DNA from 2 places in the Variovorax sp. GW821-FHT10C12 genome. Region 2 is predicted to be linked to the other one. Evidence: riboswitches for the same ligand, from Rfam matches in the RefSeq annotation. Region 2 holds a riboswitch; the other holds the start of a gene.

Region 1 (11,704 bases), on a different contig from region 2:
AAGCGGGCACGGCGCCCAGCAGGCCGAGCTTGGCCAGCAGCAGCGTGCCCGAGCATTGCGCGCCGATGAGCTGGCGCGACGGGTCGAGCCCGCGCAGCACGCCCATCAGGCCCGCGTCGGCGGCGATCTCGCGCGTGCGGATGCCGCTGCCGACGATCACCGCGCCCGCCTCGCAGGCCGACTCGAGCGTCGCGGTGGCATGCACCGTGACGCCGTTCATCGAGGTCACGGTGGCGCTGGGCGAGGCCAGCGTCACGCGCCAGCCCGGCTTCTTCACGCGGTTGAGCACACCGAGCGCGACCAGCGAGTCGAGCTCGTTGAAGCCGTCGAAGGTGAGGATGGCGATGTGCATGGTCGTCGGCCGTTTCAGGCGTGGGCGGGGGCCAGCAGCGCCAGCTCTTCGCGCAGCGTGACGGCGAGCGCGGCGATGGCGGTGTCGATCTCTTCGACGCTGGCGGTCACGAAGGACAGGCGCAGCGTGCGCGGATCGCCTTCGCCCGCGTAGAACGGCGCGCCGGGCACGAAGGCCACGTTGCGCTCGACGGCCTTGGGCAGCAGGGTCACGGTGTCGATGCCCTCGGGCAGGCGCGCCCACAGGAACATGCCGCCCTTGGGGGCATTGAACTTCACGTCCAGGCCGGCCATCTCGCGCGTGAGCGCGGCCATCATGGCGTCGCGTTGGCGCTTGTACAGCGCGCGGATGGTGGGCACGTGGCGGTCGAGGAAGCCGTCCTTCATCACGGCCGAGACCATGCGCTGCGTGAAGATCGGCGTGTGCAGGTCGACCGCCTGCTTGGCCTGCAGCAGCTTGGGGAAGATGGCCTTCGGCGCCACCAGGAAGCCCAGGCGCAGGCCCGGGGCCAGCACCTTGGAGAACGAGCCCAGGTAGATCACGCCTTCGGGGTTGCGCGCGGCCAGCGGCAGCGGCGGGGCTTCGTCGAACCAGAGTTCGCCGTAGGGGTTGTCTTCGACGATCGGCAGGTTGGCGGCGGCGGCAGCAGCCGAGACAGCGGCGCGGCGCGCCTCGGTCATGGTGCGGCCGGTGGGGTTCTGGAAGTTGGGCAGCAGGTAGACGAAGCGCGCGTCGGCCGCCTTGGCCACGAGGTCGTCGACGATCACGCCGTCGTCGTCGCTGGCCACGCCCACGGGGTGCGGCTCCATCGGGCCGAAGGCCTGCAGCGCGCCCAGGTAGGTGGGCGTTTCGACGAGCACCTTGCTGCCCGGATCGATCAGCACCTTGGCCACGAGATCGAGGCCCTGCTGCGAGCCGGTGGTGATGAGCACCTGCGAGGCGTCGACGTCCCAGGGCAGCATGTCGGCCACGGCCTGGCGCAGCGGCGCATAGCCTTCGCTGGCGGCGTACTGCAGCGCGGCGGCACCGTCGTTGTGCAGCACTTCGGCGCAGGCGTCGGCGAATTCCTGGATCGGGAAGGTCTTGGGCGAAGGCAGGCCGCCGGCCAGGCTGATGATGCCGGGGCGCTCGGTGACCTTGAGGATTTCACGCAGCACCGAAGGATTCATCTTGGCGGCGCGGGCGGCGAGTTTCCAGTTCATGGGAGGCTTTCTTCTTTCTGGCGAATGAGAGGTGAGTCTGAGTGTGGGGTCAGGGCGGCGGGATGTCGCCACGGTGCACGACATGGATTTTGTTGCCGTCCGGGTCGCGCAGGTAGGCGCCGTAATAGCCCTGCCCGTAGCGGGGGCGGGGCCCGGGCGCGCCTTCGTCGCGGCCACCGTGGCCCAGGGCCGCCTCGTGGGCGGCATGAACGGCCTGCGGCGAGGGCGCGCAGAACGCGACCATGCTGCCGTTGCCGGCGCTGGCGGGTTCGCCGTCCAGCGGGATGTACACGTAAAAGCGCGGCAGCGTCTGGCCCGGCACGATCCAGCAGGCGGCGTCGGGGCCGCCGTCGGGCGTCACGGGGCGGCGGATGAGGCCCAGCGGCGCCAGCACCGCGTCGTAGAAGGCGGCGGCGCGCGACAGGTCGGTGCAACCGACGGTGACATGGCTGAACAGCGTCATGGTCGTCAGCTCCTGGCCTGCGGCTCGGCGCCGCGTGGAACGGCGGCAGGCGCCGCTGGTTGCGACAGCCGCTTGCCCGCGACCACCGTGGCGACCACGGCGGCGGCGAAGCCCAGCGTCACCAGGTCGAGCGGCTCGCCCAGCAGCGGGATCGACGCGAGGATCGACAGGAAGGGCTGCAGCAGCTGCGTCTGGCTCACGCGCAGCGCGCCGCCCAGGGCCAGGCCGCGGTACCACGCGAAGAAGCCGATCCACATCGAGAACATGCCCACGTAGGTGAAGCCGACCCAGGCCGAGGCGGCCACGGGTTGCTGCGGCCACAGGGCGATGGTGGCGGGCAGCGTCACGGGCAGCGCCATCACGCAGACCCAGCAGATCACGCGCTCGGCGCCCAGCGACGGCGTGACCTGCGCGCCGTAGATGTAGCCGACCGAGGCCGCGATGACCGCGCCGACCAGCAACAGGTCGGCCCATTCGAAACCGAAGCCGTGGCCGCTCTGCTGCGCGCGCAGCACCGAGAACACCACCACCAGCAGGCTGCCCGCGACGGCGCAGAGCCAGAAGCCGAGGCGCGCGCGCTGGTGCAGCACCCAGGCCGCGACCGCGGCCGTGACCAGCGGCAGCAGCGCCGTCACCACCGCCGCATGGCTGGCCGTGACCACGCGCAGCGCAAAGGCCAGCAAGAGCGGAAAGCCGATCGCGTTGCCCAGCACTGCCATGCCCAGCGGCTTCCACTGGTGCGGCGCCGGACGCGGCGAGCGCGTGACCAGCAGGAAGATGGCCGACAGCACGCCCGCCAGCGCCGCGCGCCCGACCGTGACGAACCACGGCGACAGCTGCGGCGCGTCCTGCGTGCCCGTGGCCAGCCGCGTCATCGGCAGCGTGACGGCGAACAGCGCCACACCGACCATGCCGAGCCACATGCCCAGCGTTTCGTCCTTGAGGGCGAGCTTCATACGCTCACCATCCACCAGGCCGTGAGCACGAGGATGAGCCCCATCGCGCGGTTGAACCACAGCAGGCGCGTGCCCTTGGCCAGCCACTCGCGCAGCAGCGCGCCGACCAGCGCATAGGCGAAGTTGCTGGTGAAGGCGTAGGTCAGCATCACCGGCGCGACGATGGCGAAGCGCGCGAGCGCGTCGGGCTGGCCGGCGATCCAGCCGGCCACGAGCGTGAGCGCGAGCAGCCAGGCCTTGATGTTCACGAACTGCAGCATCACGCCCTGCGTGAACCCGACCGAGAGGCTGGCGTTGTCGGCCTTGCCGAGTTGGGCGCTGCCGCTGAGCTTGTAGGCCAGCCACAGCAGGTAGGCGATGCCCAGGCCCTTGATCGCCAGGCGCAGCGGCGGCATCGCCACCACCAGCGCGCCGAGGCCGGCCGCGCAGATCGCCAGCAGCAAGGTCCAGCCGACCGGCACCGCGACCACGAAACGCATGGCGCGCGGCAGGCCGCCGTTGGCCGCCAGGGCGGTGGAGAGCGTGGTGTTGGGTCCGGGCGAGAAGCTCATCGCCGTGGCCAGCACCAGCAGCGCGGTGAATTCTTGCCAGTTCATGTCACAGACTCTAAACTTTGGACCATTACAGTTCCAGTACAGATGATCGAACAAATCTGAAATCTGTATTGGTCATTCCTTCGACACACGCCGCCCTTTTCTCGCTCTCTGTGCGATGCAGCCCGACCCGATGCTGACCCGAACCTCCACCCAGTCCCTGACCGGGCAGCTGGCCGACCGCCTCGCCGAGCGCATCCGCAACCGGCTGCTGGCGCCCGGCGCGCGCCTGCCCTCGGTGCGCGAGTGCGCGCGCCAGCAGGGCGTGAGCCCGTACACCGTGGTCGCCGCGTACGACCAGCTGCTCGCGCAAGGGCTGGTCGAGGCGCGCCGCCAGCGCGGCTTTTATGTGCGCGACGCGGCGCCCGTGCCCGAGAGTTCGCGCAACCCGGCGCATGCCGCGCCCGAGGTCCCGCCGATGATGGCCTCGCGCGTGCCGGCCGACGCCAGCTCGCTGATCCGCAGCATGTTCCACCGTCCGAGCGACAAGCCGCAGCCGGGCATGGGCGTGTTCCCGCCCGACTGGATGGCCTCGACCTTCCTGGCGACCGCGGTGCGCCGCGTGACGACCACGTCGGCGCTGCAGGAACTGTCGCTGCAGTACGGCGAGCCTTCGGGCGACCTCGCGCTGCGCCGCAGCCTGTCGCAGAAGCTGGTGCGCATCAACGTGCCGGCCGGGCCGGACCAGATCGTCACCACCATCGGCGCCACGCATGCGCTGGACATCGTGAGCCGCACGCTGTTGCGCGCGGGCGATCCGGTGATGGTCGAGGAGCCCGGCTGGGCGCTGGAGTTCGCGCGGCTCGAGGCGCTGGGCATGCGCATCCTGCCGGTGCCGCGTCGTGCCGACGGGCCCGACCTCGACGTGATGGCGCAGTACTGCAAGCTGCACAGCCCCAAGCTCTTCGTGAGCGTGAGCGTGCTGCACAACCCGACCGGCTACAGCCTCACGCCGGGCAGCGCGCACCGCGTGCTCAAGCTGGCCAACGAGCACGACTTCCACATCGTCGAGGACGACACCTACAGCCACCTCGCGCCCGAGCACGCCACGCGCCTGAGTGCGCTCGACGGGCTGCAGCGCACCATCTACGTCAGCGGCTTCGCGAAGATCCTGGCGCCCAACTGGCGCATCGGCTTCCTGGCCGCCTCGCCCGCGCTCAAAGAGCGGCTGCTCGAGACCAAGCTGCTGGCCACGCTGACCTCGCCCACGCTGTTCGAGCGGGCGCTGTCGTGGTGCATCGACCAGGGCCAGCTGCGCCGCCATTCGGAGCGCGTGCGCATCCGCCTGGACGGCGCGCGCGGCCGCGCGGTGAAGCTGGCCATGTCGCACGGCTGCACCTTCGCCTCGGAGCCGGCCGGGCTGTTCGGCTGGGTCGACACGGGCGTGGACACCGACGCGCTCACGCAACGCATGCTCGACCAGGGCTACCTGCTGGCGCCGGGCTCGCTGTTCCATGCGCGCCGCCCGCCGAGCACGATGATGCGGATCAACTTCGCGACCTCGCAGGACGCGAATTTCTGGAAGGTTTTCAGCCGGGTCAGGGACGAGCTCTGATTCGCTTGCAAAGGGCTTGGAGTAAGCTGGCAGCACAAGAAAACCCAGCCAGGAGACCTCCCGCATGAGCAACGCCAGCAAACCCTTCGACTTCAGCCAGTTCGTCCCCGGATTCGACTTCCTGAAGAACCTCGCCGGCGGTGCCGCCGCGGGCTCCGGCTCGGTGCCCGGCATCCCCAGCCTCGCCAGCTGGGTCGCGCCCACCATGAGCGTCGAAGAGGTCGACAAGCGCATCCAGGAACTCAAGACCGTCCAGTACTGGCTCGAACAGAACGGCCACGCGCTCAAGGCGACCATCCAGGCGCTCGAGGTGCAGAAGATGACGCTATCGACCCTGCGCGGCATGAACGTGCGGATGGAAGACATCGCGAGCGCGTTCACCAAGCAGGCCGCGGCGATGGCGCCGGCGCCTGCACCGGCTCCCGCCCCGGCCCCCCGGCCTGCGCCGGAGCCCGTCGAGGAAGAGGAAGAAGAGTTCGACGAGGCCGAGGAAGAGGTGGAAGAAGAGGAAGCCCCGGCGCCGAAGAAGACGTCGCGCGCCAAGCCAGCCACTGCTGCTGCCGGCGTCGACCCGATGCAATGGTGGGGCTCGCTCACCGAGCAGTTCCAGCAGATCGCGAGCACGGCGCTGCAGGACGCGGCGCAGCTCAAGGTGCCGGCCATGGCGCAGCCGCTGGCCGACGCGGTGGGGCAGGTCATCGGCAAGGCGACGGCGGCGCGCAAGCCGGCCGCCAAGGCTGCTCCGAAGAAAACCGCCGCCAAGAAAGCCGCGCCGGCACCCGCCGCGCGCAAGAAAACCACGTCCACCGCCGCGCGCAAGCGAACCTCCGGCCGGCGCTGACGTCTTACAGACACCTTTCCAGACGACGACGCACGGGTCGGTACGCACCATGAAACTGTTTCCCACCGGCCATGCCACCCACCCGCAATGGCGCATGGCCGCCGGCCTCGTGCTGGCCCAGTTGCGCGCGCAGATGGCGCTGCCCGACTACGCGTCGAACCCGACGCTCGGGCTGCTCTACATCACCGACCACTACGCGGCCGAGGCGCAGGAGATCCTCGATCACCTGAGTGCCGAGCTGCCCGAGGTCACCGACTGGTCGGGCACGGTCGGCATCGGCGTGTCGGCCAACAACGCCGAGTACTTCGACGAGCCCGGCCTGAGCCTGATGCTGTGCGCGTTGCCCAGCGACCAGTACCGCGTGTTCTCGGGCGTGGCGCCGCTGGGCAGCTCCGAAATGAGCGGCTTCGAGGCGCACACCGCGCTCGTGCACGCCGACCCCGCCACGCCCGACCTGGGCGAGCTCATCGGCGAGATGGCGGGCCGCACCGACACCGGCTACCTGTTCGGCGGGCTCTCGTCCGGCCGCGGCGGGGCGCTGCAGTTCGCGGTCGGCGGCAACGGCAACATCCGCGGCCACGGTGCGGCGGGCGGTGTGTTCTCGGGCGGCTTGTCGGGCGTGGTGTTCGGCGAGGGCGTGCGGCTGGTGTCGCGCGTCACGCAAGGCTGCCAGCCGCTGCGCACCGGCGGCGCGCGCGAGCGCGAGATCACCGAGGCCGACGGCAACCTGCTGCTGTCGCTCGACGGTGAGCCGGCGCTCGACGTGCTGCTGGCCGACCTGCAGGTGTCGCTCGACCGGCCGCAGGAAGCCATCGATGCCGTGCGCAACACGCTGGTCGGCCTGGCCGACGCGGGCAGCGACGGCCTGCGCCGCACCGGCGACCTGGGCGCCGACGTGCTGGTGCGCCACATCATCGGCCTCGACCCGACGCGGCGCGGCATCGCCATTGCCGACAACGCCGAGGCCGGCATGCGGCTGAGTTTCTGCCGCCGCAACGCGCAGGCGGCGCGCGCCGACCTGATGCGCATCTGCGCCGAAATTCGTGAAGAGCTCGAGCCCGAAGAACAGACGCTGGCCACCGCACGCGCCGTGGCGGCCGGCGAGGCCGAGGCCGCGCCGCATCCGGCGCGGCGCATCGCGGGCGCGGTGTACGTGAGCTGCTCGGGGCGCGGCGGCCCGCATTTCGGCGCGCCGGGCGCCGAGCTGCAGATCGTGCGGCATGCGCTGGGCGACGTGCCGCTGGTCGGCTTCTTCGCCGCCGGCGAAATTGCGCGCCACCACCTGTATGGCTACACCGGCGTGCTGACGGTGTTCACCGCGCCGGACTGAGGTCCGGCGCCGGTCGCGTTCAGGCCGGTTGCAGTGCGCGCGGCGCGGGTGCCGGCATGCCGGCGAACGCGAAGTCGACCTCGGGTGCCAGCCCGCTCACGATGCGCGCAATCGACTTGCCCGAGCCGCAGGCGTGCGTCCAGCCGAGCGTGCCGTGGCCCGTGTTGAGGAACAGGTTCGGCAGCTTGGTCTTGCCGATCAGCGGCACGTTGCTCGGCGTGGCCGGGCGCAGGCCGGTCCAGAACTGCGCGCGCTCGGTGTCGCCGGCGCCGGGGAAGAGCTCTTCGACGCGCCGCACGATGGCTTCGCAACGCACTCGGTTCAGGTCGCGGTCGTAGCCGTTGAGTTCGGCCGTGCCGGCGATGCGCAGGCGGTCGCCCGACTCGGAGGTGTAGCGCGAGAACACCAGCTTGTATTCATCGTCGGTCAGCGAGACCTGGTGTGCCTTCGACGCGTCCTTCACGGGCAGCGTCACCGAGTAGCCCTTGGCCGGGTAGATCGGCAGGCGGATGCCCAACGGCGCGGCGTACAGCGGGCTCAGTGAACCCATCGCAAGCACAAAGGCGTCGCCGCGGATGCGCTGGAAGCGGCCTTCGTTGTCGGTCGCCTCGACATGGTCGATGCTGCCGCCGGCTTCGCGCAGCGCGGTCACCGTGTGGCTCATGAGGAACTTCACGCCGGCCGCCTCGGCCAGCTTCACGAGCTCGCGTGCGAAGCGGTTGGCGTCGCCCGATTCGTCTTCGGCGGTGTAGGTGGCGCCGGCCAGCTGGGGGCGGATGTGGGCGAGGGCGGGTTCGATCTTGATGGCCTCGTCGGCCGAGATGACCAGGCGTTCGCAGCCCAGGGCGCGCATCTGCTCGGCGGGCGCGAGGGCGCCGTCGAATTCTTTTTGCGTCGTGTAGAAGTGCAGGATGCCTTGCGTGCGCTGGTCATAGTTCAGGCCCGTGTCTCGACGCAATTGCTGCAACATTTCCCGGCTGTATGTACCGAGACGAACGATCTGTTCGATGTTGTGGCGGGTGCGCGCGGGGGTGCATTCGCGCAAGAACTGCAGGCCCCAGAGCCACTGGCGCATGTCGGCGCGGATGCGGAAGAGCAGCGGCGCATCTTCCTTGCCGAGCCATTGCAGCACCTTCAGCGGCGCGCTCGGATTGGCCCAGGGTTCGGCGTGGCTGACCGAGATCTGGCCGCCGTTGGCGAAGCTGGTTTCGGCGGCCGGGGTGGCCTGCCGGTCGATCACGGTCACCTCGTGGCCGAGTTGCTGGAGGTAGTAGGCCGAAGTCACGCCGAGCAGGCCGGCGCCAAGAACGATCACACGCATTGCAAGTACCTTTGAGTTTGCAGCGCTTGAACGGCGGGCGTGGAGTGCTATTGAAAAAATAGCAAGCAACCGGACGACCGCTGTCCAAGTTGCCGCTCCCCCTGTCCTCGGTACCTGAGAGATTCACCCTGCTGCACCCGCAGCGGGTTTGCTCCTTCGGTGCGCCACATGGCGTGGCGGCTCTCCAGACGGCTGTATCGATGAGTGCAGTACTGACCCCTTGCCGAAATTCCGTGGCGTTGCCTGGAATGTCGTCGGGCCGACCTGAGCGTTTATGGGAGTTTGCGCCTTCGGTAGGGCCTCCGTGGAGGCCCGCTCTCCTGCAATTGTTGGCGATTGTAGGCGGGCCCCGCAAGCCGGCCAAGCCCTGTACATCGGCACTTCACACCGATGGGATAATTGAATGTTGATTTTCGGTAAAGCAAACTTTTTTCTACAGGTGGGGACTCCATGATCCTGGTTACCGGCGGCGCAGGCTTCATTGGCGCCAATTTCGTACTCGACTGGATCGCGCAGGGCAACGAGCCCGTCGTGAACCTCGACAAGCTGACCTACGCAGGCAACCTCGAGACCCTCGCATCGCTCAAGGGCAACGCGAACCACGTCTTCGTGCAAGGCGACATCGGCGACAGCGCACTGCTCGACCGCCTGCTGGCCGAGCACAAACCGCGTGCCGTCGTGAACTTTGCCGCGGAATCGCACGTCGACCGTTCGATCCACGGCCCGGAAGACTTCGTGCAGACCAACGTGCTCGGCACCTTCCGCCTGCTCGAATCGGTGCGCGGTTACTGGAACGCCCTGCCGGCCGACCAGAAGGCGGCCTTTCGCTTCCTGCATGTGTCGACCGACGAGGTCTACGGCTCGCTCTCCAAGACCGACCCGGCCTTCACCGAAGAGAACAAGTACGAGCCGAACAGCCCGTACTCGGCCAGCAAGGCCGCCAGCGACCACCTCGTGCGCGCCTGGCACCACACCTACGGCCTGCCGGTGGTCACCACCAACTGCTCGAACAACTACGGCCCGTTCCACTTCCCCGAGAAGCTGATCCCGCTGATGATCGTCAACGCGCTGGCGGGCAAGAACCTGCCCGTGTACGGCGACGGCATGCAGGTGCGCGATTGGCTCTACGTGAAGGACCACTGCAGCGCCATCCGCCGCGTGCTCGAAGCCGGCCGGCTCGGCGAGACCTACAACGTCGGCGGCTGGAACGAGAAGCCCAACATCGAGATCGTCAACACCGTGTGTGCGCTGCTCGACGAACTGAGCCCGCGCGCCGACGGCAAGCCGTACAAGGAACAGATCACCTACGTCACGGACCGCCCGGGCCACGACCGCCGCTATGCCATCGATGCGCGCAAGCTCGAGGCCGAGCTTGACTGGAAGCCCGCCGAGACCTTCGACACCGGCATCCGCAAGACCGTCGAGTGGTACCTCGCCCACGGCGACTGGGTGCGCAACGTGCAAAGCGGCGCGTACCGCGAATGGGTCGAGAAGCAGTACGATGCTGCGCCTGCAAAGGCTTCCGCATGAAGTTGCTGCTGCTCGGTAAAGGTGGACAGGTCGGCTGGGAGTTGCAGCGCAGCCTCGCGCCGCTCGGCGAACTGGTCGCGCTGGATTTCGACAGCACCGACTTCCACGCCGACTTCAGCCGTCCCGAGCAGCTGGCTGCAACCGTGCTGGCCGTGCGCCCCGACGTCATCGTCAATGCCGCCGCGCACACCGCCGTCGACAAGGCCGAGAGCGAGCCCGACTTCGCGCGCAAGCTCAACGCCACCTCGCCCGGCGTGGTGGCCGAGGCCGCGCAGCAGATCGGCGCGCTGATGGTGCACTACTCCACCGACTACGTCTTCGACGGCAGCGGCACCCAGCCCTGGAAAGAAGACGACGCGACCGGTCCGCTCAGCGTGTACGGCCAGACCAAGCTCGAAGGCGAGCAGCTGGTGGCACGGCATTGCGCGAAGCACCTGATCTTTCGCACCAGCTGGGTGTACGCCGCGCGCGGCGGCAACTTCGCCAAGACCATGCTGCGGCTGGCCAAGGAGCGCGACAAGCTCACGGTCATCGACGACCAGTTCGGCGCTCCCACCGGTGCCGAGTTGCTGGCCGACATCACCGCGCACGCGATTCGAGCAACCCTGCACGACCCGGCCAAAGCCGGCCTGTACCACGCCATCGCCGGCGGCGAGACCACGTGGCACGGCTACGCGCGCTTCGTGCTCGAGATGGCGCAGCAGGCCGGTGTCGAACTCAAGGCAGGCCCGCAGGCCGTGGAGGCTGTGCCCACCAGCGCCTTTCCGACGCCCGCGAAGCGGCCGCACAATTCGCGGCTCGACACCACCAAGCTGCAGACCACCTTCGGACTGCGCCTGCCGCCCTGGCAGGAAGGCGTGGCACGCATGCTGCGCGAGACGCTCTGACCGACTGATTTTTTCCGGCCTCCCACACTAGAAGACCCCATGACGCAACGCAAAGGCATCATCCTCGCCGGCGGCTCCGGCACCCGCCTGCACCCGGCCACGCTCGCCATGAGCAAGCAGCTGCTGCCGGTGTACGACAAGCCGATGATCTACTACCCGCTGAGCACGCTGATGCTTGGCGGCATGCGCGACATCCTGATCATCAGCACGCCGCAGGACACGCCGCGCTTCCAGCAATTGCTGGGCGATGGCAGCCAGTGGGGCATCAACCTGCAGTACGCGGTGCAGCCGAGTCCCGATGGCCTGGCGCAGGCGTTCATCATCGGCGACAAGTTCGTGGGGAACTCGCCGAGCGCGCTGGTGCTGGGGGACAACATCTTCTATGGGCATGACTTCGTGCATTTGCTGTCGGACGCCGATGCGAAGCAGGGCGGTGCGACCGTGTTCGCGTACCACGTGCACGACCCCGAGCGCTACGGTGTGGTGGCCTTCGACGCCAACGGCAAGGCCAGCAGCATCGAAGAGAAGCCTGTCAAGCCCAAGAGCAGCTACGCGGTGACCGGCCTGTACTTCTACGACAACCAGGTCGTCGACATTGCCAAGGCCGTGAAACCCAGTGAGCGCGGCGAGCTGGAAATCACCGCCGTCAACCAAGCCTATCTGGACCTCAACCA
Region 2 (11,704 bases):
TCGCCAACTCGGCGCTGGGCGGCGAGCGCGAGCAGATCGAAGCGATCCAGCTCGGCACGCAAGACCTGCTGAACACCTCGACCGGCCCCGTGGGCAACTTCGTGCCCGAGGTCAAGATCGTCGACATCCCCTTCCTGTTCCGCGACTACGACCACGCCCGCAAGGTCATGGACGGCCCCATCGGCCAGGACATCCTGACCAAGTTCCCGAGCAAGGGCATCATCGCGCTGGCCTGGACGGAGAACGGCTTCCGCCACATGACGAACAGCAAGCGCGACATCGTCAAGCCCACCGACGCGGCCGGCCTGAAGATGCGCACCATGGAAAACAAGGTGCACATGGACGGCTACCGCACCTTCGGCATCCTGCCCACGCCGATGGCCTTCCCCGAACTGTTCGGCGCGCTGCAGCAAGGCACGGTCGACGGCCAGGAAAACCCGATTCCGGTGATCCTGTCCTCGAAGTTCTCGCAGGTGCAAAAGCACCTGTCTCTCACCGGCCACGTCTACTCGCCGGCGCTGCTGCTGCTGTCGCCCAAGGTGTGGAACAAGCTCTCGGACGCCGACAAGAAGGTGTTCACCGAAGCGGCGAAGAAGGCCTCGATCGCTCAGCGCAAGAAGGTCAACGACGACGAGAACAACGGCATCGCCCAGCTTGAAAAAGACGGCATGAAGGTCACGCGCACCGTCGACGGCGCGGCCTTCCGCGACGCCCTGAAGCCGGCCTACGTGGGCTACGCCAAGGAATTCGGCGCCGACAACATCAAGAAGATCACGGACGTCAAGTAAGACTGCTGCGACCCGACCGCGCCCGGCCCGCCTCAGTGGGCCGGGCGCTTCGCATTTCCGACACCACAGAGAACCACAACGTGCAAGCTTTCGAGCGCTACTTTCTCGCCGCCAACCGGTGGGCGCTGATCCTCCTGCTGGCGGCCATGTCCGTCATCATCTTCACCAACGTCGTGCTGCGCTACACCACGAACCAGTCGATCGAATGGGCCGAAGAAGTGTCGCGCCACATGATGATCTGGCTCACCTTCCTGGGCGCCGGGCCCGTGCTGCGCTACGGCGGCCACATCGCCGTCGAGAACCTGCAGGACGCCCTGCCCCGGCCCGCGGCCGTGGCGGTGCGCCTCGTGGTGGCCGGGCTGCTGTTCGCCTTCTTCGGCTTCATGGTCTGGTACGGCTGGCTCTACATGGAACGCACGATGTTCCAGCTCACCGCCGTGACGCAGATTCCGTTCGCCTACATCTACAGCGCGATGCTGATCGGCGGCGTGCTGCTGATCGTGCACTGGCTGCTGGTGGTGCGCGGCTACGTGCTGAACCGCGAGTTCGCGTCGGACGCGCATTTCGACGCCAACGCGTCGGCCTCGCTGTAAGGAGAAGACCATGGATGCCAGCATTGTCCTGATCGTCTCCGCCTGCGTGTTCCTGGCCATCGGCGTGCCCGTGGCCTTCGCGCTCGGCCTGGCCACGGCCGCCACCCTGATCCTCGCGGAAAGCTACCCGCTGATGGTGCTGCTGAAGGAAACCTTCACCGGTATCGACAGCTTTCCGCTGATGGCCGTGCCCTTCTTCATCCTGGCCGCCGAGCTCATGAGCGGCGGCTCGCTCACCGAGGTGCTGCTGCGCTTCGCGGGCCAGTTCGTCGGCCACCGCCGCGGCGGGCTGGGCTACACCAACGTGGTGTCGCTGACCTTCTTCTCGGGCATCTCGGGCTCGGCGCTGGCCGATGCGGCCGGCCCCGGCTCGATGCTCATCAAGATGATGGACAAGGCCGGCTACGACCGCTCGTACGCGGCGGCGCTGACGGCCTCCACGGCCATCGTGGGGCCGATCATTCCGCCCTCGATCATCATGATCATCTACGCGCTGCAGGACGAGACCGTGTCGGTCGGCCAGCTGTTCGTGGCCGGCATCGTGCCGGGCATCCTGATCGCGGTGGCGATGTGCGTCGTGAACTTCTACGTCTCGAAGAAGCGCAACTACAAGGGCGACGGCCAGACGCCGCCGCTGCGCGAGATCCTCATCACGACATGGAAGGCGATTCCCGCCATCCTGCTGCCGGTGGTGATCCTGGGCGGCATGCGCGCCGGCTGGTTCACGCCCACCGAAGCGTCGGTGGTGGCGGTGTTCTACGCGCTGGTGTGCGGCAAGTTCATCTACCGCACGCTCGAGTGGAAGATGCTGCCCGACATCCTGTCGCGCTCGGCCCTGCTGTCGGCGTCGGTGCTGATCATCATCGGGCTGTCGGCCTCGTTCGCGTGGGTGCTGACCATCGAGGGCATTCCGCAGCAGATGGCCGAATGGCTCATCAGCATGAACCTCTCGCCGTGGATGTTCCTGATCATCGTCAACGTGTTCCTGCTCTTGTTCGGCATCTTCATCGAGCCGCTGCCGGGCGTGATGGTGCTGGCGCCGATCCTTGCGCCGGTGGCGATCAAGCTGGGCGTCGACCCGGTGCACTTCGCGATGATCGTGATCTTCAACCTCACGCTGGGCATGATCACGCCGCCGGTGGGCGGGCTGCTGTTCGTCACCTGCAACGTGTCGAAGGTGCCGATGTCGGCGCTGGTGAAGGAACTGGTGCCCTTCCTGTGGGCGCACGGCGCGGTGCTGGTCCTGCTGACCTTCGTGCCGATGCTGAGCACCTGGCTGCCGCGCGCGCTCGGGTTCAAGTAGCGGCACGGGCCGCTCCCGCCCGCACCCCCAGCTTCAGGCCGGCGGGTGCAGGTACTGGCTCGGCGGCACGCCGAGCGTGCGGCGGAACATCGCGGTGAAGGCGCTCGGGCTCTCGTAGCCGTGCGCCAGTGCCACCTCCAGGATTGACGCGCCCGCGGCCAGCCGCGGCAGGCTCAGCAGCAGCCGCGCCTGGCGGCACCACGCGCCGAAGGTCATGCCGGTCTCGCGTTCGAACAACCGGGCCAGCGTGCGCGCGTTCATGTGCAGCCGCGCGGCCCAGCCGTCGAGCGTGGCGGGCTGCGCGGGGTCGCGGATCAGCGCCTCGCACAGCGCGGCCAGGCGCGCATGGCGCGGCATCGGCACATGCAGCGACAGCGCGGGCGCGGCCTCGATCTCGTCGAGGATCAGCTCCATCACGCGTTCGTCGCGCCCGCCCGGCGGGTAGTCCAGCGGCAGCGACACGGCCGCCACGATCAGCTCGCGCAGCAACGCGCCCACATGGATCACGCGGCACTCGGCACCCAGGTCGGCGCGCGTGCCGGGCTCGACGAAGACGGTGCGCATCTTCACCTCGCCCGCCATGCGGATCTGGTGCGTCATGCCCGGCGGCACCCAGACGCCGCGCCCCGGCGGCACCACCCAGCTGCCGGCCGCCGCGCCGACCATCATCACGCCCGAGATCGCGTGGATGAGCTGCCCGCGCCGGTGCGCATGCGGCGGAATGAAGGCGTCGCCCGCCGGATCGGTGGCCAGCACGGCGACGGCGCGCGGGGTCGATTCGCCCTCGTCGGGGCGCAGATTCAGTTTGTCCATTTCACGACGATGTTTGCACATTCGTAGCGAGAACATATTCTCCTGGCTTCCTACGATGGCTTTTCTCCCTCTTTTTCTCCAACCGGACATCCAGGAAAGAAGCCATCGCATGAACACGCGCCGACTCGGGCTGCTCACCGGCACCCACGCCGTCAACGACCTCTACCAGGGCCTCGTGCCCGCGCTGCTGCCCTTCATGGTGCTGGAGCGCGGCTACAGCTACACGGCCGTGAGCGGCCTGATGCTGGCGGCCACCGGGCTGTCGAGCGTGGTGCAGCCGCTGTTCGGCCTGTACGCCGACCGCCACCCGCGCGCCTGGCTGGTGCCCGTGGGCTTCCTAGTGGCGGCGCTGGGCGTGGTGCTGGCGGGCCTGAGCCAGAGCTACCTGCTGACCTGGATCGCGGTTGCGCTGTGCGGGCTGGGCATCGCGGCCTACCACCCGCCCGCGACCGTGGCCGCGCGCGCGGCCGGCGGCGCTTCGCAGAAGGCGATGAGCGTGTTCTCGGTGGGTGGCACCATCGGCGCCTCGTTCGCGCCCGTGCTGGCGGCCACGGTGGTCGGTGGCGGCAGCCTGTCGCGCAGCTACTTGCTGGGCATTCCCGCGCTGGCGATGGGCGTGGTGTGGGTCGCGGCCAACGCGCGGCGCGGTGCGGCCGCCCAGCACGCGGCCACGGCGGCGCGCGCCGCGCAGGCCCGCGCCCAGGTGCTCAAACCGCACAACGACTGGCGCGCCTTCAGCCTGCTGGTGGCGACCATCGTGGGCTGGTCGATCCCGTACGTCACGGTGCTGTCGATGCTTTCGCTGCGCATCACGCGCGACCTTCACGGCAGCACCTTCCAGGGCGCCGCGGCGCTCACCGCCTTCACCGCCGCAGGGGCCGTGGGCACGCTGGCCGGCGGCTGGCTCGGCGACCGCATCGGGCGCATGGGCACGATCCGCAGCGGCTACCTGCTCGCGCTGCCGGCCATGGCGGGCCTCGTGCTCGCCTCCACGCCCGGCGCGGCGCTGGCCTGCACCGCGTGGCTCGGCATGAGCATGTTCCTGCCCTTCGCCGCGCAGGTGACGCTCGCGCAGGACTACCTGCCGCGCAACCCGGCCACCGCCAGCGGCATCACGCTCGGTCTCGCGCTCTCGGTCGGCGGACTGGTGTCGCCGCTGTTCGGCCTGCTGTCGGATGCACGCGGGCTCGGCGTGACGCTCACGGTGGTGTTGTGCGTGCTGTGCGTCGCGACCGTGCTGGCCTTGCGGCTGCGCAACCGGACGGTACAGGTGATGACAGGTGAGGCTGCGGCGGCTTGAATTGAGTTCCGTGCCCGCACAGCGGCAGCGCCCATCGTGCACAGGGCACTGGGTGCTTCCCGCAGCGAAATCAAGGAGGAGCCGAAGGCGGGGGACATTCGCGGAGGGAAGTACCCGGTGTCCTGTGCACGCGCCCTGAACAAAGGACCACCGAAATCCGTGGGCAATTCCACGCCGCACGCGCTCTCTTTCACTGCCAGAATCGACGCAAGCTTCGACGTCGAGCCTGACAGACAAGAAGAAGGAAAGAGAAGGACGCCATGCACCGAATCGTCGCCCAGGGCAGCAGCCTTGTCGCTGCCGGCTTGCTGGCCACCGCCGGTATCGCGGCCACGCCGGCCGCCGCGCCCGTTGCAGCCGTTGCACCAGCAGCCGCCCCCACAAACCCCACCAATCCCGTCACCCACCTCGCCGAAGTGGAAAGCGCCGTGCGCGCCTGGGCCGCCGCCTGGTCCGCGCGCGACGTGGAGCGCTACCTCGCCGCCTACGCACCCGACTTCACCCCCGCGCGCGGCCAGACCCGCGAGCGCTGGGAGGCCGACCGGCGCGCCCGCATCACGGGCAAGTCGCGCATCAGCGTGGGCATCGAGGGGCTGGTGATCAGCGTCCAGGGCACCTCGGCCAGCGCGCAGTTCCGGCAGGTCTACCGCGCCGACGCGCTCACCGAGACCGACCGCAAGACGCTCGAGCTGCAGCGCGTGGGCCCGCGCTGGCTGATCCGCAAGGAGAGCGCGGGCAACTGACGCGCACCCCCTTGTCCCTGTAAGGCAAATGGTTCACGAAGATGTCACCACTTGCAACGATGCTGCAGCCTTCGACCTCCGAAAGCTGTGGCCGCCATGTTCCCCACCAAGACCGAGAAGGCACGCGACGAACTCCAGGCCGGGCAGCGCACGCTCAGCCAGCGTGAGCGCGCCCTGCTGCTCATGGCCGACGGCCGGCGCTCGCTGACCGACTTCAGCCCGCTGTTCCCCAGCCGCGTCGAGGCCGAGCAGGCGATCCAGGGGCTGATGCAGCGCGGCTACCTGCAGGTCGCACGCCCGGTCGCGCCACCGCCCGCACCGGCCCCCACGCCCGTCCCCGCCGCCGAGCCGATCCAGGTCGCCACGTCGGCCGACAGCTTCGACGGCAAGCGCTCGCTGGCCACCACGCGCATGTTCCTGTTCGACATCTGCGAGCGCATGTTCGTGCGCCGCGACCCGCGCTTCGCCAACCAGATGCGCGACGCCCTGCGCGAGGCCCGCGACCGCGAGGCCATGCTGACCATCGCCGCGCTGATGCTCTCCGAGATCGAGAAGACCGCCGGCCCCGAGCGCGCCGACTCGCTGCGCGAGCGCATCGACAAGCTGCTGCCGCCGGCAGAAACCGTGCACTGAGCCGCCAGCCCCAGCCCCGCGATCCACTACACTCGCCGGGTCAGGAGAGAGCCCCGCGCGACGGGGCCGCCGAAGGCGCAGGGGTTCCCCGAACGCTCAGGCAAAAGGACTGACAAGACGCCGGCAACCACCGGCGTTTCCTTGCTGGAGAGAGGCCGTGGCATTGCATGCGGCCCACCGAAGGAGCAAACCCCGATCGTGGGGCGAATCTCTCAGGTAAAGCGGACAGCAGGGGTGGCCCGTGGCGTTGCAGCCATGGATTTCGACTGCCCCTTTGGAGTGCCCCGTGGCCGCTTCTTCCGCTTCTGACGCCCAACTTCTCAAGACCCCGCTGTACGACCTGCACGTGGAGCTCGGCGCCCGCATGGTGCCCTTCGCCGGCTATTCCATGCCCGTGCAGTACCCCGCCGGCCTCATGGCCGAGCACAAGCACACGCGCGATGCGGCCGGCCTGTTCGACATCTCGCACATGGGCCAGCTGCGCCTGGTCGGCCCCGATGCCGCTGCCGCCTTCGAAACCCTGATGCCCGTCGACGTGGTCGACCTGCCCGCCGGCAAGCAGCGCTACGGCCTGCTGCTGAACGACGAGGGCGGCATCCTCGACGACCTGATGTTCTTCAACGAGGGCAACGGTTCGCTCTTCGTGATCGTGAACGGCGCCTGCAAGGTGGCCGACATCGCCCACATCCAGGCCAGGATCGGCGCGCGCTGCGAAGTGCAGCCCCTGCCCGACCACGCGCTGCTGGCACTGCAAGGCCCGCAGGCCGCGGCCACGCTGGCGCGCCTGTCGCCCGGCATCGAGCGCTTCGTGTTCATGACCGGCGGCGCAGTGCAGATCGGCGGCATCGCCGCCTTCGTCACCCGCAGCGGCTACACCGGCGAAGACGGCTTCGAGATCTCGGTGGCCGCAAAAGACGCCGACGCCCTCGCCCGCCTGCTGCTCGCGCAGCCTGAGGTGAAGCCCGTCGGCCTGGGCGCACGCAACTCGCTACGGCTCGAAGCCGGCCTGTGCCTGTACGGCAACGACATCGACACCACCACCACCCCGGTCGAAGCCTCGCTCAACTGGGCGATCCAGAAGGTGCGCCGCGCCGGCGGTGCGCGCGAAGGCGGTTTTCCAGGCGCGGCCAAGGTGCTGGCCCAGCTGGCCGCCGTCGCCTCGGGCGCGGCCGGCCACACCGACCACAAGACGCTCACGCGCAAGCGCGTCGGCCTCGTGGCACTCGAACGCATCCCGGTGCGCGACGGCACGCTGCTGCAGTCGCTCGAAGGCCACGACATCGGCACCGTCACCAGCGGCCTGCTCGGCCCCACGGCCGACCGCTGCGTGGCCATGGGCTACGTGGCCGCCGCCTTCGCCGAGCCCGGCACGCGCGTGCAGGCCATCGTGCGCGGCAAGCCGGTGCCGATGGAGGTGTCGACGATGCCTTTCGTGCCGACGCGCTACTACCGCGGCTAACCGCAACTCAACACCGCAGACCCGGCTAGGCTCTGCACCCCGATTCCATTTTTTCCACGAGGAGTTTTTTCATGAGCATCAAATACACCAAGGACCACGAATGGGTGGCGGCCGAAGGCGGCGCCGCCACCGTCGGCATCACCGTGCATGCGCAGGACGCGCTGGGCGACGTGGTGTTCGTCGACCTGCCTGAAGTGGGCAAGACCTTCGCGCAGGGCGAGGTCGCCGGTGTGGTCGAGTCGGTGAAGGCCGCCGCCGATGTGTTCATGCCCGTGTCGGGCGAGATCACCGAAGTCAACGAAGCGCTGCGCGCCGACCCGTCGCTGGCCAACAGCGACCCGCTGGCCGCCGGCTGGTTCTTCAAGGTCAAGCTGAGCGAGCCCGCGCAGCTCGACGCCCTGCTCGACGCCGCCAGCTACGACAAGTTCGCCGCCGAATCCTGATCCGCTGAACAGCCGTTTCCTCGCACCTTCGTTCCTTCTCCCCCGAGCCTTCACCGCCATGCCGATTCCCGCCCTTCCCTCTTTGCAAGAACTAGAGAACGCCGAAGAATTCCTCGCCCGCCACATCGGCATCGATGCGGCGGACGAGGCGCGCATGCTGCCGGTGATCGGCTCGGAAACGCGCGCGGAGCTCATCGACGGCATCGTGCCCGCGGCCATCCGCCGTGCCCGGCCGATGCGCCTGCCCGCGCCGGTCACCGAAGCCGACGCGCTGGCCGAGCTGAAGACGCTGGCGTCGAAGAACAAGGTGTTCAAGAGCTTCATCGGCCAGGGCTACTACGGCACGCACACGCCGGGCGTGATCCTGCGCAACATCCTGGAGAACCCCGCCTGGTACACCGCCTACACGCCCTACCAGGCCGAGATCTCGCAGGGCCGCATGGAAGCCCTGCTCAACTTCCAGACGATGGTGTGCGACCTCACGGGCATGGCCATCGCCAACGCCTCGATGCTCGACGAAGCCACGGCCGCCGCCGAGGCCATGACGCTCGCCAAGCGCAGCGTGAAGAGCAAGAGCAACGTGTTCCTGGTGTCGGGCGACTGCCACCCGCAGACCATCGAAGTCATCAAGACGCGCGCCGCGCCGCTGGGCATCGAGGTCAAGGTGAGCACCGTGTCGGAAACGCTGCCGCACCTGATGGTGAGCGGCGAGTTCTTCGGCGTGCTCGCGCAGTACCCCGCCACCACCGGCCACGTGCACGACCTGCGCCCGCTCGCGGGCCACGCGCACCAGTGCGACGCCGCCTTCATCGTCGCGGCCGACCTGCTGGCGCTGACGCTGCTGGTCGCCCCCGGCGAGTTCGATGCCGACATCGTCTGCGGCACCACGCAGCGCTTGGGCATGCCGCTGTGCAACGGCGGCCCGCACGCCGCCTACCTGGCCTGCCGCGATTCGTTCAAGCGCTCGCTGCCCGGCCGCCTCGTCGGCGTGAGCGTCGACACGCACGGCCAGCCCGCCTACCGCCTCGCGCTGCAGACGCGCGAGCAGCACATCCGCCGCGAGAAGGCCACCTCGAACATCTGCACCGCGCAGGTGCTGCCGGCCGTGGTCGCCAGCATGTACGCCGTGTACCACGGCCCCGACGGCCTCACGCGCATCGCACAGCGCGTGGCCGTGCTCACTGCCATCCTCGCCAAGGGCCTGTCGCAGATGGGCCGCGAGCCGGTGAACACCACCGCCTTCGACTCGCTCACGATCCGCACCGGCGACGACACGGCCGCGATCATCGAGCGCGCGCAGGCCGGCGGCGTCAACCTGCGCCAGCGCCTGCAGCAGCACCTGGGCATCTCGCTGGACGAGACCACCACGCGCGCCGACATCGAAACCCTGTGGGCCCTGTTCGTGCCCGCCGGCACCGCGATGCCGCGCTTCGACGAGCTGGCCGCCAACACCACGCCGCTGATTCCCGAGGACCTGCGCCGCACCAGCGCCTTCCTCACGCACCCGGTGTTCAACACCCACAAGAGCGAAACGGCGATGCTGCGCTACATCCGCAGCCTGTCGGACAAGGACCTCGCGCTCGACCGCAGCATGATCCCGCTGGGCAGCTGCACCATGAAGCTCAACGCGACCAGCGAGATGATCCCCATCACCTGGCCCGAGTTCGCCAACATCCACCCCTTCGCGCCCGCCGACCAGCTGCAGGGCTACGCCCAGCTCGACGCGCAGCTGCGCGCCTGGCTGTGCGAGGCCACCGGCTACGCGGGCATCAGCCTGCAGCCCAACGCGGGCTCGCAGGGCGAGTACGCGGGCCTGCTGGCCATCAAGTCCTTCCATGAAGCCAAGGGCCAGGGCCACCGCAACATCTGCCTGATTCCCTCGTCGGCCCACGGTACCAACCCGGCCAGCGCCCAGATGGTGGGCCTGCAGGTGTTGGTGACGGCCTGCGACGCGCAGGGCAACGTCGACATGGACGACCTGAAGCGCGCCTGCGAGAAGCACAGCGCCCACCTGGCCGCCGTGATGATCACCTACCCCAGCACGCATGGTGTGTTCGAGACCCGCGTGAAGGAACTGTGCGAACTCGTGCATGAGCACGGCGGCCGCGTGTACGTCGACGGCGCCAACATGAACGCACTGGTCGGCGTGGCCGCGCCGGGCGAATTCGGCGGCGACGTGAGTCACCTGAACCTGCACAAGACCTTCTGCATTCCGCACGGCGGTGGCGGCCCGGGCGTCGGCCCGGTCTGCGTGGTCGAAGACCTCGTGCCCTACCTGCCGGGCCATGCCACGGCCGGCGTGCCCTCGAACGGCGTGGGCGCCGTGTCGGCCGCGCCGCTGGGCAACGCGGCCGTGCTGCCGATCAGCTGGATGTACTGCCGCATGATGGGCGCCAAGGGCCTGCAGGCCGCGACCGAGACGGCCATCCTCAGCGCCAACTACATCAGCGCCCGCCTGAAGGACCACTACCCCACGCTGTACGCGAGCCCCAACGGCCACGTCGCGCACGAGTGCATCCTCGACCTGCGCCCGCTCAAGGACACCAGCGGCGTCACCGCCGAAGACGTGGCCAAGCGCCTGATCGACTACGGCTTCCACGCGCCCACGCTGAGCTTCCCCGTGCCCGGCACGCTGATGGTGGAGCCCACCGAAAGCGAACCGCTGGCCGAGCTCGACCGTTTCGTCGACGCGATGATCGCCATCCGCGGCGAGATCCGCCGGGTGGAAGAAGGCGTCTGGTCGAAGGACGACAACCCGCTCAAGCACGCGCCGCACACCGCGGCCAGCCTGCTCGGTACGGAGTGGAGCCACCCGTACTCGCGCGAACTCGGCGCGTTCCCGCTGGCCGAACTCAAGCAGGCCAAGTACTGGCCGCCGATCGGCCGCGTCGACAACGTCTACGGCGACCGCAACCTGTTCTGCAGCTGCGTGCCGGTGGGCGACTACCAGGAAACCGAAGAGGCCTGAGCGCGCACGGTCGCCAAGAATGAAAAAGGGGCGCCGCATGGCTTGCGGCGCCCCTTTTTTTATTTCCTTCGCCTGTTACGGCGCCTTCTTGCCGGCCTGCTTCGCCACCTCGCCGGTCGCGATCTGCGCGCGCAGCCCGCGCAGGCTGGCCTTCATCTTGCGCTCGTTCTCCGGCCCCATGCGCACCAGGATCTTCTGCCCGGCCGAGAGCGATTCGAGCTTCGGATCGGCGTACTCGTAGCGCACCCACGGCCGCTGCGAGGGAATGTCGCCCTTCACCTCGACCAGCTTCACCTGCACCGGCCCCGTGGGCTCGGGCGCCTGCAGCAGGTGGTCGATCACGGCAATGAAGCGGTCGTTGAAATAGCGGCCCGGATAGCCCAGCTCTTCATATGCCTGCTGGAACAGCGGGTACAGCCGCGCATACACCGCCGCCGCCTTGGCCGGATCGACAGCCCCGGCCAGCATCACGATGCCGTTGTAGCGCGCCGCGTTGTTCGCCGCGATGGTCTGCACGCCGCCCTGCTGCGGCCCCTCGGTGATGAAGCGCTGCGGCGCGGGCTGCACGGGCCACTTGCTGGCGGGCGCCTGCTCGCGCGGCAGGTTGTCGACGGTGGCGACGAAGCGCCGCACGACGCCGTCGGACTGCAGGTAGGCCGCG

Evidence for each region. Region 2 has a riboswitch for glycine ahead of gcvT (glycine cleavage system aminomethyltransferase GcvT). Riboswitches for the same ligand answer to the same signal wherever they lie in the genome.
Region 1: it holds a riboswitch for glycine, as region 2 does, so the genes downstream of both, AC07OH_RS16950 (D-amino acid dehydrogenase) here and gcvT (glycine cleavage system aminomethyltransferase GcvT) in region 2, are expected to answer to the same signal.

Annotation. Positions count from the first base shown of each region.
Region 1 is NZ_JBWKNE010000003.1:84,962-96,665, forward strand. It holds gene AC07OH_RS16910 (DJ-1/PfpI family protein) at 1-352, opposite strand, end outside; gene AC07OH_RS16915 (aminotransferase-like domain-containing protein) at 367-1,554, opposite strand; gene AC07OH_RS16920 (VOC family protein) at 1,604-2,011, opposite strand; gene AC07OH_RS16925 (DMT family transporter) at 2,023-2,973, opposite strand; gene AC07OH_RS16930 (LysE family translocator) at 2,970-3,569, opposite strand; gene AC07OH_RS16935 (aminotransferase-like domain-containing protein) at 3,700-5,121, shown strand; gene AC07OH_RS16940 (PhaM family polyhydroxyalkanoate granule multifunctional regulatory protein) at 5,186-5,962, shown strand; gene AC07OH_RS16945 (FIST signal transduction protein) at 6,012-7,292, shown strand; gene AC07OH_RS16950 (D-amino acid dehydrogenase) at 7,312-8,613, opposite strand; glycine riboswitch at 8,705-8,811, opposite strand; glycine riboswitch at 8,856-8,946, opposite strand; gene rfbB (dTDP-glucose 4,6-dehydratase) at 9,064-10,143, shown strand; gene rfbD (dTDP-4-dehydrorhamnose reductase) at 10,140-11,030, shown strand; gene rfbA (glucose-1-phosphate thymidylyltransferase RfbA) at 11,070-11,704, shown strand, end outside.
Region 2 is NZ_JBWKNE010000001.1:609,019-620,722, reverse strand. It holds gene AC07OH_RS02935 (TRAP transporter substrate-binding protein) at 1-788, shown strand, start outside; gene AC07OH_RS02930 (TRAP transporter small permease) at 869-1,381, shown strand; gene AC07OH_RS02925 (TRAP transporter large permease) at 1,392-2,684, shown strand; gene AC07OH_RS02920 (AraC family transcriptional regulator) at 2,718-3,497, opposite strand; gene AC07OH_RS02915 (MFS transporter) at 3,607-4,797, shown strand; gene AC07OH_RS02910 (L,D-transpeptidase Cds6 family protein) at 5,058-5,540, shown strand; gene AC07OH_RS02905 (hypothetical protein) at 5,637-6,173, shown strand; glycine riboswitch at 6,205-6,295, shown strand; glycine riboswitch at 6,308-6,412, shown strand; gene gcvT (glycine cleavage system aminomethyltransferase GcvT) at 6,460-7,632, shown strand; gene gcvH (glycine cleavage system protein GcvH) at 7,704-8,075, shown strand; gene gcvP (aminomethyl-transferring glycine dehydrogenase) at 8,134-11,043, shown strand; gene AC07OH_RS02885 (DUF3014 domain-containing protein) at 11,119-11,704, opposite strand, start outside.